One region of the Micromonospora sp. NBRC 101691 genome, then DNA from elsewhere that is predicted to be linked to it. Evidence: riboswitches for the same ligand, from Rfam matches in the RefSeq annotation. Region 1 holds a riboswitch; each other region holds the start of a gene.
The links. A riboswitch is a leader RNA that binds a small molecule or an ion and turns the genes downstream of it on or off. The one in region 1 is predicted to bind cyclic di-AMP.
Positions count from the first base shown of each region.

Region 1 (4,505 bases):
GCCTGGTCCGCGATCCGCTCGGGCTTGCTGCGGCGTTCCAGCAGAGTGGATCCGATCATCCTGGTTACCTCCTCGGGGTACCGGCGGTCACGGCGGACCACGGCGTCGGGCCGGCGCGTCGGCGTCCACCCGTCGGTCATGTCGCCCGTCCGGGCGGACACCCGGTCGGGCCAGCGCGGGATACCACGTGCCCCGTCCGGCGTTCCGACAAACCCGTCCGGTGATGTCGATCACCGAGGGTCATCGGTGCCCCGGATCCGGACGGCCGGACAGGGCGTCCCGATCAGCGCAGCGTCACCACCGCGACGCCGCGGGCGAAGTCGTCGTCGTCATCGTCATCGTCGTCGCCCGCCCCGCCGAAGCCGCAGGCCAGCACGAGGGCGAGCAGGGCGCCGACGCCCGCCAGTCCGAGCAGTCTCTTGATCATCTATGGCTCCTTGGTCGATGCCGGTTCCTCCGGTGGGGCTGATGCTAGGCAGGCCGGTCAATGGCTGGTGGGAGGCGGGCCGCGCCGTCCGGGCGCGCCCGGACGGATGGTTGCGCACCGCCCCGGAGAGCGACCGCTAACCTGGTTGCTGGTGCGCGGAACCCGGGACCGGGTGTTCGGGGAGGGAAGGAGAGTCGGAATTGGGCGACTTGTCGCTCCTGATCCGTGAATTGCTCATCCCCGGGGGTGGCGACCGAGGCTGTCGGAGGAATACTCTCGGTCGCGGCCCGCGTACTGATGAGGCGCCCGGAGACGGGCGAGTGGAGGTGCTCGCGTGAGCCTGTCGATTGTCCAGTCGGTCCTGTCCGGTGGCGTCGTGGAGATCGCCCCGCGTGGTGAGATCGACGTCGACACCGCGTACGAGGTACGCGAAGCCGTTGTCGAGGTGCTCTCCAAGAGCCGCCCGGCGCGGATCGAACTCAACATGAGGTTGGTGACCTTCATCGACTCGGTCGGCATCAGCGCGATGGTCGCCGGCTTCCAGACCGCCGAGGTGAGCGGCGTCAAGCTGGTCGTCACCGAGCCCAGCCGGTTCGTCCACCGGCAGCTCTGGGTGACCGGCCTGCTCGGCCTCTTCGGCGCGCCGGAGCCGTACTTCGCCGGTGCCGCCGCCGCACCCGAGCCCGAGGTGCTGCCCGGCGCCTGACCGGTGCGCGCCGCCCCCCGTCGGGGTCAGCTCAGGTGCACGACCCGCCGAACCGGGTGCAGCGCACGCCGCCACGTGTCGCCGGTTCCGCTGCGGTGGCCCGGGTTCCCCGTGGCTGCCCCACGCCGACAAGCGAACGGCCCGCCACCCCTCAGGGGTGACGGGCCGCGTCGGCTGGCTCAGTAGACCGACAGGTGGACGTGGTTGGTGTGGTCGCTCGACGGGTCGCCGCCCGCTCCGCTGTACGACTTCCATCCGCTGCTCGGCAGCCAGATCTGCCGGTACCAGATGACGTAGAGGACGCCGAGCCGGCTGGCGTTGTTCTTGAAGTACGCCGCCAGGTTGTCGCCGTACGTCTTGTCGCCACCGGTGGCGTCGCCGCCGAAGCCGTTCTTCTGTGCGGCGAAGTCGCAGGCCCGGCCCTTGGGATGCTCTCCGGAACCGCCGGGGCGGTAGCAGGAGACGTACCGGGTGAAGCCGGCGGCCTTGGCCTGGTTGAGCGCGTGCAGCGTGCGCGGGGTGATGCAGCCGTCGGCGGGCGTCGGGTCGTTGACGCTGCACGACTCGGGCGGCCAGGAGCCGTCGGGGTTGCGCGGTGCCGGCTTCGCCGTGGCGGACCGGGTCGAGTTGCTGCCGCCACTGGGGGTGGTGACCGCCGCCTTCCGGTTGGCGACCACCAGTGCCTGCTCGGCCTGCTGCTTGCGCTTCTCCATCACCGCGACCTGCTTGCGCTGCTCGGTGATCTCCCGGTTCAGCGCCGCCTTGGCCTGGTTGGCCTGCTCCCGGGTGCTGAGTAGGCCCCGCAGTTCCCGGTCCTCGTTGGCGGCCACCGCGTCCAGCGCGGCGACCCGGTCCATGAAGCTGTCCGGCGAGTCGCTGGCCAGCAACGCCGAGGCCGGCCCGAGCCGGCCGGTCCGGTACGCCAGCCCGGCGATCACGCCGACCTTCTCGTCGCGGACCGCCAGGTCCTTCTCGATGGTGCCGAGATGTTCGTTGATCTTCTGTTGGCGGGTGACCGACTTCGCGAGCGCGTCCTTCGCGTCGAGCCACCCCTTGCTGGCCGCCTCCAGTTGGGCGCGCAGTGCCGGGGTGCCGCCCTCGGGGTCGTCCCCGGGCGCCCTGGCCGTCAGCGGAGGCGCCGCCGTGGCGGGGGCCACGACGGCCGGCGTGGCCGCGACGCCGAGGGCGACTGTCGCGGCGACCAGTGCCGCCATCCGGGCGGCGGTACGTCGTACGGGTGCCACTACTGGCATGCACATGTCCTTCCGTCAGCCGCCGACCGGGTTAGCTGACGGGTTCGGGACGGAAGATCCCTACCGCTCACGCGGATGCACCCCAAGAACATGGTTCCCCGGCTCGCCGTCACCGGCGATTAGGCGGCGGTCACCGCAGGCGCCGGAGGGCGCCGCCCGGCGGTGACCGGGTCCGAGACTACCGAAGCCGGTATCCCAGGGGCAGCGTTGGCCACACCACTCCCGCGAGATGACATCGGCATAACTGGCATAGCGGGACAATACACTTCCAGATTTAAGTCTGTCCTAATTACCACTCGACCCGGCCGCAGACGCCCGGCGATTCGCCGGGTTCGACCTGGAGTGTGGCGTGGTCGATGTGGAAGTCCTCGTGCAACGCGGTCCGCGCGGCGGCGAGCACGCTGCCGACCTCGACCGTCGGGTCGGTGGTCAGGTGGGCCGAGGCCACCTCCATCCCCGAGGTGAGCGTCCAGAGGTGCAGGTCGTGCACCTCGACCACGCCCGGGACGGCGCTCAACCGGTCGCGTACCGCGCCGACCTGGAGGTGCTCCGGCGCGGCCTGGACCAGGATGCGCACGGCCGCCCGGCCCAGCCGCCAGGTGCGCGGCAGGATGAAGACCCCGATCGCCACCGCGACCAGCGGGTCGGCCCACCACCAGTCGGTGAGCGCGATGACCACCGCGGCGGTGATCACGCCGACCGAGCCGAGCAGGTCGGCCACCACCTCCAGGTACGCCCCGCGCAGGTTGATGCTCTCCTTCGCGCCCTCGCGCAGCAGCGCGAAGGCGACCACGTTTGCCAGCAGGCCGAGCACCGCCACCACCAGCATCGGTCCGGTGGTCACCTCCGGCGGGTCCCCGAACCGGCGCACCGCCTCGACCAGCACGTAGACCGCGACCCCGGAGAGCAGGACGGCGTTGGCGAGGGCGGCGAGCACCTCCAGTCGGTAGAGGCCGAAGGTGCGCTGCGGATCCCGGCCGGCCCGCCGCGCGGCGGTGATCGCGGCCAGCGCCATGCCGATGCCGAGCACGTCGGTGAACATGTGACCCGCGTCGGAGAGCAGGGCCAGCGACCCGGTCCCGAGCGCGGTCACCGCCTCGACCACCATCAGGGTGGCGAGCAGGCCGAACGCGGCCCAGAGCCGGCCGGTGTGCCGCTGTGCGGCGTGCGCTATCCCGCCGTGGTGGTCATGACCTGCGCCCACGCCCCCACCCTCCGTTCCCCGTTCGGTCCGGACCCAATGTATGTTCACATCGCTATGTATGCAAGTAACTGCCCGCAAGGCGCCCGGAACGCAAGCAGGCGAGGTGGCAGGGTGCAGGGTGGTAGCAGGGGTCCCTTGTTACTCATTAATGAGTAACAAGGGACCCCTGCTACCAGAAAAGCGCGTCGGAAGGCGCCCGGCCGGGGTGGGGCAGCGCGGGTCAGGCGACCGGATCGATGGTGGTGAGCCGTTGGGTGGCCCGGGAGAGCGCCACGTAGAGGGTCCGCACGCCCGAACCCGGGTCGGCGCGGATCTCGCCCGGGGCGACCAGCGCCACCCCGTCGTACTCCATGCCCTTGGCCTGAAGGCTGGTCACCACCTGGAGGCGCGGCGAGTCCAGGTGGGCCAGCCAGCCGGCCACCTCGTCCCGGCGGGGCACCGGCGTGATCACGCCCACCGTCCCGGCCACCTCCGCCAGCAGCGCGGCGACCGCCTCGGCCGTCCGCGCCGCGAGCTGCTCCGCCGGCACGGCCAGCGCCACCGGGTGCACGCCGGTGGACCGGACCGCCGTCGGCAGCGGCAGGTCCGGGTGGACGGTACGGATCTCCGCCGCCGCCACCGCGAAGATCTCCGCCGAGTTGCGGTAGTTCGTGGTCAGGGTGAACTCGTGCCGCTTACGCCGGCCGAGCGCCTGGTCGCGGGCCCGGGTCAGCTCCACCGGGTCGCCGGTCCAGGCGGTCTGCGCCGGGTCGCCGACCACCGTCCAGGACGCGAGCCGACCCCGCCGGCCGAGCATCCGCCACTGCATCGGCGACACGTCCTGCGCCTCGTCGACCACGACGTGCGCGTAGTCGCGGTAGTCGACCGGCCGCTCCCGGGCCGCCGCCCGCTGGGCGCGCTGCCGGTCGGCGAAGG
Region 1 is NZ_BSTB01000001.1:704,189-708,693, reverse strand. It holds gene QSK20_RS03045 (hypothetical protein) at 1-59, opposite strand, end outside; gene QSK20_RS03040 (hypothetical protein) at 284-427, opposite strand; gene QSK20_RS03035 (STAS domain-containing protein) at 762-1,133, shown strand; gene QSK20_RS03030 (coiled-coil domain-containing protein) at 1,313-2,377, opposite strand; cyclic di-AMP (ydaO/yuaA leader) riboswitch at 2,391-2,522, opposite strand; gene QSK20_RS03025 (cation diffusion facilitator family transporter) at 2,676-3,590, opposite strand; gene QSK20_RS03020 (HelD family protein) at 3,811-4,505, opposite strand, start outside.

Region 2 (4,505 bases), on a different contig from region 1:
GTGGTGACCGAGCCCTGCCCACCCACGCCGGAGGCCCCGGAGGGGACGACGGAGGGGCCGTGCGGGACCGCCACGGTGACCGTCGACACCGGGCCGGACGCCGGGCAGCAGGTCGAGACGGCGCTGCCCGCCGGGCCGGGATCGCCCTCGGTGGAGGTCGGCGACGAGATCGTCCTGGTGGTGCTGACCGACCCGGCCGACCCGACGGTCAGCAGCTACACCATCGCCGCCCACCAGCGGGGGAAGCCGCTGATCTGGTTGGCCCTGGCGTTCGCCGTCGCCATCGTCGCGTTCGGCCGCTGGCGCGGCCTGGCCGCGCTCGGCGGGCTGGTGGCCAGCTTCGCCATCCTGCTCACCTTCGTGCTGCCCGGTATCGGTGCCGGCGAGTCCCCGCTGCCGGTGGCGGTCACCGGCGCCGCGTTGATCATGTTCGTGGTCTTGTATCTCACCCACGGGGTCACCGCACAGACCTCCGTCGCGGTCCTCGGCACCCTGGCCAGCCTGGTGCTCACCGGCGTGCTCGGCAGCCTGGCGACCGCGCTCACCCACCTCACCGGGTACGGCTCCGAGGACGCCACCACGCTGTCGATGTTCCAGGCCGACGTCGACCTGCACGGGTTGCTCCTGGCCGGCATCATCATCGGCTCCCTGGGCGTCCTGGACGACGTCACGGTCACCCAGGCCGCCACGGTCACCGAACTGGCCCGCGCCAACCCCGACCTCACCCGGCTCCAGCTCTACCGGGCGGCCACGCGGGTCGGCCGGGCGCACATCGCCTCGACGGTCAACACGATCGTGCTCGCGTACGCGGGCGCGTCGCTGCCCCTGCTGCTGTTGCTGACCGCCGACACGCGTGGGATCAGCGAGATCGTGACCAGCGAGTTCCTCGCCCAGGAGATCGTCCGCAGCATCGTCGCGACGCTCGGGCTGATCGCCGCCGTACCGATCACCACCGGCCTGGCCGCCCTGGTGACCACCGCCGGCCGGGGTGGCACGCCGAGCCGCCGCCCGCCCCGGCCGGCCGGTGAGCGGGACGACGCCCTCGCCGCCCTCAGCGGTCCCCGTGCCGCCACCGGGGTCACCGATTCCGCCGCCGGACCGGGCCACCCGAGGAACACGAATCCGGCATGGTGAAACTCCGCAGAGTGACCACCAATCGTTATGATCTTGACAAATGTGACACGAGTGACGGAAAGCAATAGGGAAATAACGCTTTTGGTCGGGATCCGGGCGTAGAACCCCACGCCCACTGTCAGGTAACCTCGCTGCCGGTTACCGCCGAAGGCGCGCACCGGCGCCAGCGGAGCCACCGCCTAATCGCCCACCGGCGAACCGGGGAACCAGGTTCATGGGGTGCATCCGCGTCAGCGGTAGGGGCCACTTCCGCCCCGAACCCGTCAGCTAACCCGGTCGGCGGTCGACGGAAGGGAACACTGTGACGGCACCCCTACGCCGCTGGCTGAAACCGGTCGTGGCCGTGCTCGCCGCCTTCGCCGTGGCCGCTGTGCCCGCGCCGGCCATGGCCGAGCCGTCGAGCCCGTCCGGGCACGACGGAGAGCAGCCGAAGCTCCTCAACGAGGTGATCGAGGAGACGAACCGCAGCTACACCCAGGCTCAGGCGAAGCTCAACGCCTCGAAGAAGCGCCAGCTCACCCTCGCCCTGGAGGTCGAACGGGCGCAGAACGAGCTGAAGTCGCTCACCCCGCAGGTGGCCACGATCGCCGTGCGGTCGTACATGACCGGCCGGGTCGGCCCCGCCTCCATGCTGCTGGACGCCAACACCCCCGACTCGTTCGTCAAGCGGGCCAGCGCGCTGGACGAGATGAACATGGTCAACAGCAAGAAGGTCGCCGCGGTCGCCGCCGCCAAGAACCAGGCGGAACTGGCCAAGAAGGCGCTCGACGCCGAGGTCATGGAGCAGCAGAAGCAGTCCGACATCCTGAAGAAGCGCAAGCGCGAGGCGGAGAAGTCCCTAGCCCTGGTCGGCGGCATGGGGTTGACCGGTGGCCTGGTGGACGCCACCTCCCCGCCCGCCCGGCCCGGCCCCGGGCGGGACAGCAACGGCAACTGGCGTTCGCTGGGCTGCACCGAGGACGACCCGACCACCGGCGGCTGCATCACCCCGCGCACCCTGCACATGTACAAGGAGGTCAAGCGGGCCGGCTTCAACATGTTCGTCGGGTGCTACCGACCGGGCGGGCCGTACGAGCATCCGAAGGGGCGGGCCTGCGACTGGTCGCTCCAGAAGTCGGGGTTCAGCCGGTGGGACACCACGGCGGAACGGAAGTACGGCAACAACCTGACCGCGTTCCTCGTCCGTAACGCCGACGTGCTCGGCATCTACTACGTGATCTGGAACAAGCAGATCTGGTTCCCGGCGACCGGCTGGAGTTCGTACAGCGGGCCCTCGGACCACACGGACCACGTCCACGTCTCCATGCTCTGACCCACCACGCCGAATCGGGCCCCGCATCCGTTCGACCGGAGGCGGGGCCCGTTCGCGTGACCGGCCGGAGCCGGACGGGTCAGTGGCGGGCCGAGGGGGCCGGCCCGGCGGCGAGGGCGACGTCCTCGGTGGCGGCGATCGACCGGACCACGCGTACCTCACCGGCGGCCAGCCGGTACGACATGCCGACCACCGCGCACCGCCCCTCCCGCACCGCGCGGTTGAGCGTCACCGAGCGCTCCAACAGCACCTCGACGGTGTGGTCGATGTGGATGTCGACGATCCCGTCGATGTCGTCGACGCCCTGCCGGGCGGCCTGGCGGAGGCTGGGCACCACCGCGCCCACGACCGCCCCCAGGTAACCGGGGGGCGTGGTCCCGGAGCCGTCGGCCTCCCGGGCGGCCTGCACCGCCCCGCAGGAGTCGTGGCCGAGGACGACCACCAGCGGGGTCTCCAGGACGCTCACCGCGTACTCGATGCTGCCCAGCACCTCGGTGCCGACGATGTGCCCGGCGGTCCGGACGACGAAGAGGTCACCGAGGCCCCGGTCGAAGATGATCTCGGCGGCCAGCCGGGAGTCGGAGCAGCCGAGCACGACCGCGAAGGGGTGCTGCCCGTCGGCGACCGCGGCCCGGTGTCCGGCGTCCTGGTTGGGGTGCAGCGGGTTGCCGGTGACGAAGCGCCGGTTGCCCGACTGCAACTCGACCAGCGCCTGCGCGGGACTCGCCGGAGGCTGTTGTCCACCGGGAACGGCCATTACTCAATCCACCCCTTCTCCGGACCGGGGCCGCATGCCCGACGGGGAGACACGGCCAGCCACCACGGTCACACGGAGCGCAAACTACGTCAAGGGATACGTGATATGCGTTTCAGGTGTTGACAGCGGAGGGCGCGACGCCGAATGCGAAGCGAAGGTCATAACATGACGGTCATGGCGACGACGCAGCGTGAGAACGGGAGCCAACGGAACTGGACCTTCCTCACGAACCACGCGCACGTACTGCTCGCCATCGCCCGTAACCCCACCGCCCGGCTGCGCGACGTCGCCGACGAGGTGGGCGTGACCGAGCGGGCCGCGCAGGCGATCGTGGCCGACCTGGAGGCCGGCGGCTACCTCCAACGCACCCGGGTCGGTCGGCGCAACGAGTACACGGTGAACCCGGCCGGGCGCTTCCGGCACCCCGCCGAGGCGTACCAGCACGTCGGGGCCCTGCTCGCGCTCTTCACCGACCAGGGCAACACCGGTCCGGCCACCGCCGGCTCGCCCACCCCCTGACCCGGCTCCGTCGACTCCGGACGGTCCACCGTGTACCGGCGTGCCGTGACGCGGAGACCGAACGTCGACGGATCGGTCGACGGCGACGCGACCAGGGGCGACGTGGCCGGGACGACCGGTGGGTCCGGTCACACCACGGTCGCCGACGGGCGGCCGGGCGGACCGCCCGTTAGGTTGGAACGGTGCAGCCGCCCGCCTTCGTCCGCCCGATCGGGCCGACGATGCTGCGTGCCCTGCGCGTGCTGACCCGCCTGGCGCTGACCGCCCTGGTCCTGACGCTGACCTTCGGCGGGGCCACCGCCACCCCGGCCGAGTCGTTCCCGGCCTCACCCCAGCTCCGGCCGGCCCCGGTCGTCGGCGGCCCGCAACCGGCCGCCCGGCCGGTCGTGGCACCACTGCCGCCCCGGCCGGTCGACGAGCACGCCGACGCCCCGACGCCGCCGGTCCGCCCCACCGGTGACCCGGGCACCGCCACCACGGTCGCCGTTCCGCTTCCGCCGCCGGCCACCGACCCCGGACAGGGGTCCGTCGGCCGACGCGGCCCGCCCCGGGCCTGACCGACCGTCCACGACCGACCGTCCGGACTGATCCCGTGCCGGGCCGGTCGACGTCCGCCGTGGGCGGGGAACACCCGCCGCGCCGCGCGCCCCCGTGCCCGCCCGGACCGGGCACCCCGTTGAGCCCTGTCCCGTCCTCCCCTCACGAGGTGCTGGTGATGCAGACCGTCCTCTCCTCCGTCCTCCTCGACGTACCCCGGGCCGCCGTCATCTGGCTGGCCCTCCT
Region 2 is NZ_BSTB01000029.1:8,188-12,692, forward strand. It holds gene QSK20_RS29925 (YibE/F family protein) at 1-1,134, shown strand, start outside; cyclic di-AMP (ydaO/yuaA leader) riboswitch at 1,301-1,431, shown strand; gene QSK20_RS29930 (coiled-coil domain-containing protein) at 1,436-2,446, shown strand; gene QSK20_RS29935 (carbonic anhydrase) at 2,526-3,203, opposite strand; gene QSK20_RS29940 (helix-turn-helix transcriptional regulator) at 3,369-3,722, shown strand; gene QSK20_RS29945 (hypothetical protein) at 3,905-4,279, shown strand; gene QSK20_RS29950 (hypothetical protein) at 4,438-4,505, shown strand, end outside.
Region 2: it holds a riboswitch for cyclic di-AMP, as region 1 does, so the genes downstream of both, QSK20_RS29930 (coiled-coil domain-containing protein) here and QSK20_RS03030 (coiled-coil domain-containing protein) in region 1, are expected to answer to the same signal.

Region 3 (4,505 bases), on a different contig from region 1:
GACCGACGGGAGAACCCGCATGCCGATCCGCGAGCCGTATCCGCGGGCGGTGTCATGACCAGCCTCACCCCGACGCCCGGGGCCGACCGGTCCCTGTCCCGCCTGCCGTCCCTGACCGGACTGCGGTGGATCGCGGCGATGCTGGTCTTCGGCTTCCACGTCGGGACGATGCGGATCATCGTCGAGCCGGAGTTCAAGGCCGTGGTGGACCAGTTGTTCACCCTGGGTCTCTCCGGGGTGCAGTTCTTCTTCGTGCTCAGTGGGTTCGTGCTGGTCTGGTCGGCCCGTGAGCAGGACACGAAGTGGGCGTTCTGGCGCCGCCGGCTGGCCAAGATCTACCCGAACCACCTGCTGATGTGGGGGGTGGTGCTGCTGGTCGGGCTCTGGTTCGCCGACCCGGTGAACCCCTCGGCGGCGGTGCAGAACCTCCTGCTCGTGCAGGCCTGGAACCCCACGCCCGGCTACTTCTACAGCGTCAACACGGTGAGCTGGTCGCTCTCCTGCGAGCTGTTCTTCTACTTCTGCCTGCCGTTCGTGCTGCCGGCGTTGCGCCGGACGCCGTCGGCGGCGCTCTGGGCCGTCGTCGTGGCGGTGCCACTGGTGATCCTTGCGCTCTGGCCGGGGCAGCTCCTGGTGCCGGAGGAGAGCCGGTGGTGGTTCACCCAGATCTTCCCGCTGGTGCGTTCCACCGAGTTCTGGATGGGCGTCGCCGCGGCAGAGCTGATGCGACGCGGCCACTGGCGCGGCCCCGGCCTGCCCCTGGCCAGCCTGATCTTCGTGGTCACCTGGGCGGTGGCCGGCGAGTGGATCCGCGCCGAGTTCTGGGCGGCGCTGCTGTCCGCCGCGTACATCCTGGTGATCACCTCGGCGGCCCGGGCCGACGTGCGGGGCCTGCCCTCGCCGTGGCGCTCCCGGCCGCTGGTCTGGCTCGGCGAGGTCTCCTTCGCCTTCTACCTGGTGCACGTCTTCGTGATGGTCACCATTCTCCGGCTCACCGGCGACCACGGCGTGGGCTTCACCGGCTGGACGGGCCCCCTGGTGGCGGTCGGTTTCCTGCTGCTGAACCTGCTGCTGGCCTGGCTGCTGTACCGGTGGGTGGAGACCCCGATGATGCGGCTGCTCGCCCCGAGCCGGAAGCGCGCCCCCACCGGGAGTCCCGACACGGCGGCCGGGCGACCCTCCGCGACCGGGGGACGGCCGGCGACCGTCGCGCCGCGCCCGCGAGCCGCCGGCGTCGACCGGGCGGGACACGCCGACGTTCCGCCCGGTGACCAGGCCGGGGAATCCGACCGGGCCGGCATCGACGCGGGTACCCGACGATCGGGGTAACCTGCTCTCCGTGCCTCCCGTCGTGCTCGGCTGCCCCCGTTGGTGGTCGGTGCGCCGGGCGTTGCGGGTGTTCACCAGCCTCGCCGTGGCGGTCGCCCTCGCGCTGAGCGGCGGCCTCGCCGGGGGCCTCTCCACCGGGAGTCCGCCCGCCCCGGCCGAGTGGTTCCCCGTCGACCGGGGCGCACCCGTCGCCACGGAGCAGGTCGCCCACAGCGTGCCGGGCACGTCCCCGCTCGCCCACGGCGTGTTGGTTTCGTCCCCGCTCTCCGGCCCGGTCGCCGACAGCACCACGGTCCGCGCCGCCGGCCCGGACACCCGCCACGAGACGCCGCTCGTCGCCACCGGTCCGGTCGCCGCGACCGATGCCCCGCCGGCCGGGTCGGCGCCGACCGGACACCGGCCGGTCCGGCCGATGGCCGCGACCGACGCCGGCGTGAGCGGTTCCCGGGCCCCACCACATCGCTGATCCGTCCACCCCGGGTGTCCCGCCCTCGGGGCGAAGCTGATCCGACGAACCTCACCCCGCACCCGCCGACGGCGGTCCCGGTGGCTCCACCGCCAGCGGATCCGGCGTCCGAGGCGTGCGGCCCCACCCGCTCCCGTGTCCCGTGAGGTGCCGACGTGGACGTCGTTCTCTACGAGTTCCTGGTCGACGTGCCCCGGGCGGCCGCCATCTGGTCCGCCCTGCTCGTGCTCGCCCTGACCGTGCTCACCGTCCTGGTGGCCCGCCCCGAGCGGGAGGCGACGCTCTCCCCGCCGGCCGCCACCTCCGACCCCGCCGCCCCCGACCCGGCGGACCTGCGCCGGTACGCCGAGGAGGTGGCGGTCGCGGCGGCCGGTGCCGCCCAGACCGCCCGCCGTCGCCGGGAGCGGTGGCTCACCGCGCAGGAACGGGTCGAGCAGGCCTGGCGGGCGTACGACGAGGCGGAGACCACCGCCCGTCGCTTCGCCGGGGCCACCGCCCTGCCCGCCCCCCGGACCCCCCGCACCCCGGCCGAGTACGTCGCCCGGGAACGCTTCCTGCACCGGGCCGCGATGGCCGCCTACTGGCGGGGCGACCTGTCGGTGCGGCAGCTCAGCGACGTGTTCGCCCGCCGTAACGGGTGGGATCCGCGGCTGCACCCCGTCGTGCAGGAGGCGATTCTGCACCGGGTGGTCCGTGACCTGCGGCGGGTGGAGTACCGGACGGCGGCCGAGCGGGAACGGGTGGCCTGGCGGCAGGCGGAGGTCGCGGCGACGGCAGCCCGGTCCCTGGCGGCGGAGGCGTCCCTCGCGGCGGAACGTCTCCGGGCGAGCACCCGGACCGTCGTCGCGACCCGGCGGCTGCCCGGTGCGATTCGCCTCGCCTCCCGGTGGCGGCCGGCGCGGGTGGGATGACCGCCGGGGCGCACGGGATGCGCACCCCCGCCGCGAGCGTGACCGGATCGTGACGTGACCCGGACCACGGCCGTTCTCCCCGCACCTTCGACCCCGGTCGTCCCGTTCCGCGTCGACTGCGCCGAGGTGGTTGTGCCGATGCCGTCCGGAAATCGCCCGACGGTACTCGGAAAACCGGTCGTCCCATTGAGCGACGTCAGCGGCACGAACGTACCCGACTTCCGGGTGTGCTGTGCTGTTTGCCCAGCTCGCGGGGGTTGGCAGTGGATTGCGGCGTCAGTAGTGTCGGCCCGTCTGGTGCGGTCGTAGGTCGCAAAGGGCGACACCGCGCCGGCCCGCCTAATCGTGCGCAACGAGCCGGGGACCCACGTACGTCCGGGGTGAATCCGCGGGGCCGACCCGTGGTAGGGCGATCTTCCCGCCCGAATCCGTCAGCTAACCCGGTAGGCGGTATCGGAAGGAGTACCTCGTGCCGTTCGCCCCCGTTACCCGGCTCCTCCACGGTGCCCCGGTGCCGCCGGCCGTCCGTCCGCGCCGCCGGCACTGACCCCGTCGTCCACCCTCGGACGCCGTCCGGGCGGGCACCCCACACCGACGTCGACCCCACGCACGGTCCACCGTGCGTCGACCGGGTGCGCCGCTCTCCACCCCTGTCTTCCGTGGAGGAATCCGTGAAGTACCCGGTCCCGCGACCGTTCAATCTTTTCCCCGTCCGCCGGTCGTACCAGGTCGCCGCCTCGGCGGCGGTGCTGGTGGCGGCGTCCACCGCCGGCGTCCTGCTCGTCGACCCCGGCACGCCGACGCACCGCGAGGACACCGTCGCCACGGCGGCCGAGCCGGACCGGTCGACCGCCGCGTCCCGGCAGCACGACCGTGCCACCGCGTCCCCGGCCAGCCCGTCGGCCGTCGCCACCACCCCGCCGGCCAAGCCGTCCGCGTCGCCCACCGCCACCGGCTCGTCGAACCCGGACCTGACGGCCAGCCCCACCCCGCCGAAGCCGCCCGCGTCGAAGGTGCTCGACATCCAGTACCAGGAGCAGACCACCTTCTACTACTGCGGCCCGGCCGCCACCCGGATCGCGCTGACCGCCCGGGACGTCGTCCGCAGCCAGGACGACCTCGCCCAGCGGCTCAACACCACCCAGGCCGGCACCAACTCCGCCGAGGACACCACCCGGGTCCTCAACGACCTGGTCGGCCGGGACGTCTACCGGACCAGGACGATCCCCGGTAACGCGGCCACCCCGGCCCAGATGGACCGGCTCCAGGCCGACGTGGTGCGGGCCGTCGGCAACGGGTACGCCGTCGTCGTCAACATCGCCGGATCCGCCACCGACGTCGCCGGTGGCTGGCACTCCTACCCCGGCGGGCACTACCTGACCGTGGTCGGCTACCGGGACGACGGCCGGACCGTCAAGATCGCGGACCCGGCGAACGCCGCCGCGGGCTCGTACTGGATGACCACCATCGGCCTGGCGCACTGGGCCGCCACCCGGGGCTACTCCGCCTGAGCCCTCGCGCGGGAGCAACCGCCGCGCCGGTTGGGGTGGTTGGTAGCAGGGGTCCCCTGTTACTCCTTTTTGAGTAACAGGGGACCCCTGCTACCACCGCAGCTACGCGCTGACCGGCTGGTCCGCCTGGCCGGGGCGGGTGGCCGGAACGGCAGCCGGCGCGAGGTGCGCCCGGGCCGCCGACAGGAAACCCTCGGCGTACGACTCGACCGGGAAATCACCCAGGTAGTGGGTGCGCATCGCCCAGCGCGCCTCGGCCAGCGGGTCGGTGCCGAGCAGCTGCTCCAG
Region 3 is NZ_BSTB01000002.1:526,312-530,816, forward strand. It holds gene QSK20_RS06425 (acyltransferase family protein) at 55-1,329, shown strand; gene QSK20_RS06430 (hypothetical protein) at 1,340-1,795, shown strand; gene QSK20_RS06435 (hypothetical protein) at 1,951-2,706, shown strand; cyclic di-AMP (ydaO/yuaA leader) riboswitch at 3,033-3,171, shown strand; gene QSK20_RS06440 (C39 family peptidase) at 3,366-4,217, shown strand; gene QSK20_RS06445 (CDP-glycerol glycerophosphotransferase family protein) at 4,320-4,505, opposite strand, start outside.
Region 3: it holds a riboswitch for cyclic di-AMP, as region 1 does, so the genes downstream of both, QSK20_RS06440 (C39 family peptidase) here and QSK20_RS03030 (coiled-coil domain-containing protein) in region 1, are expected to answer to the same signal.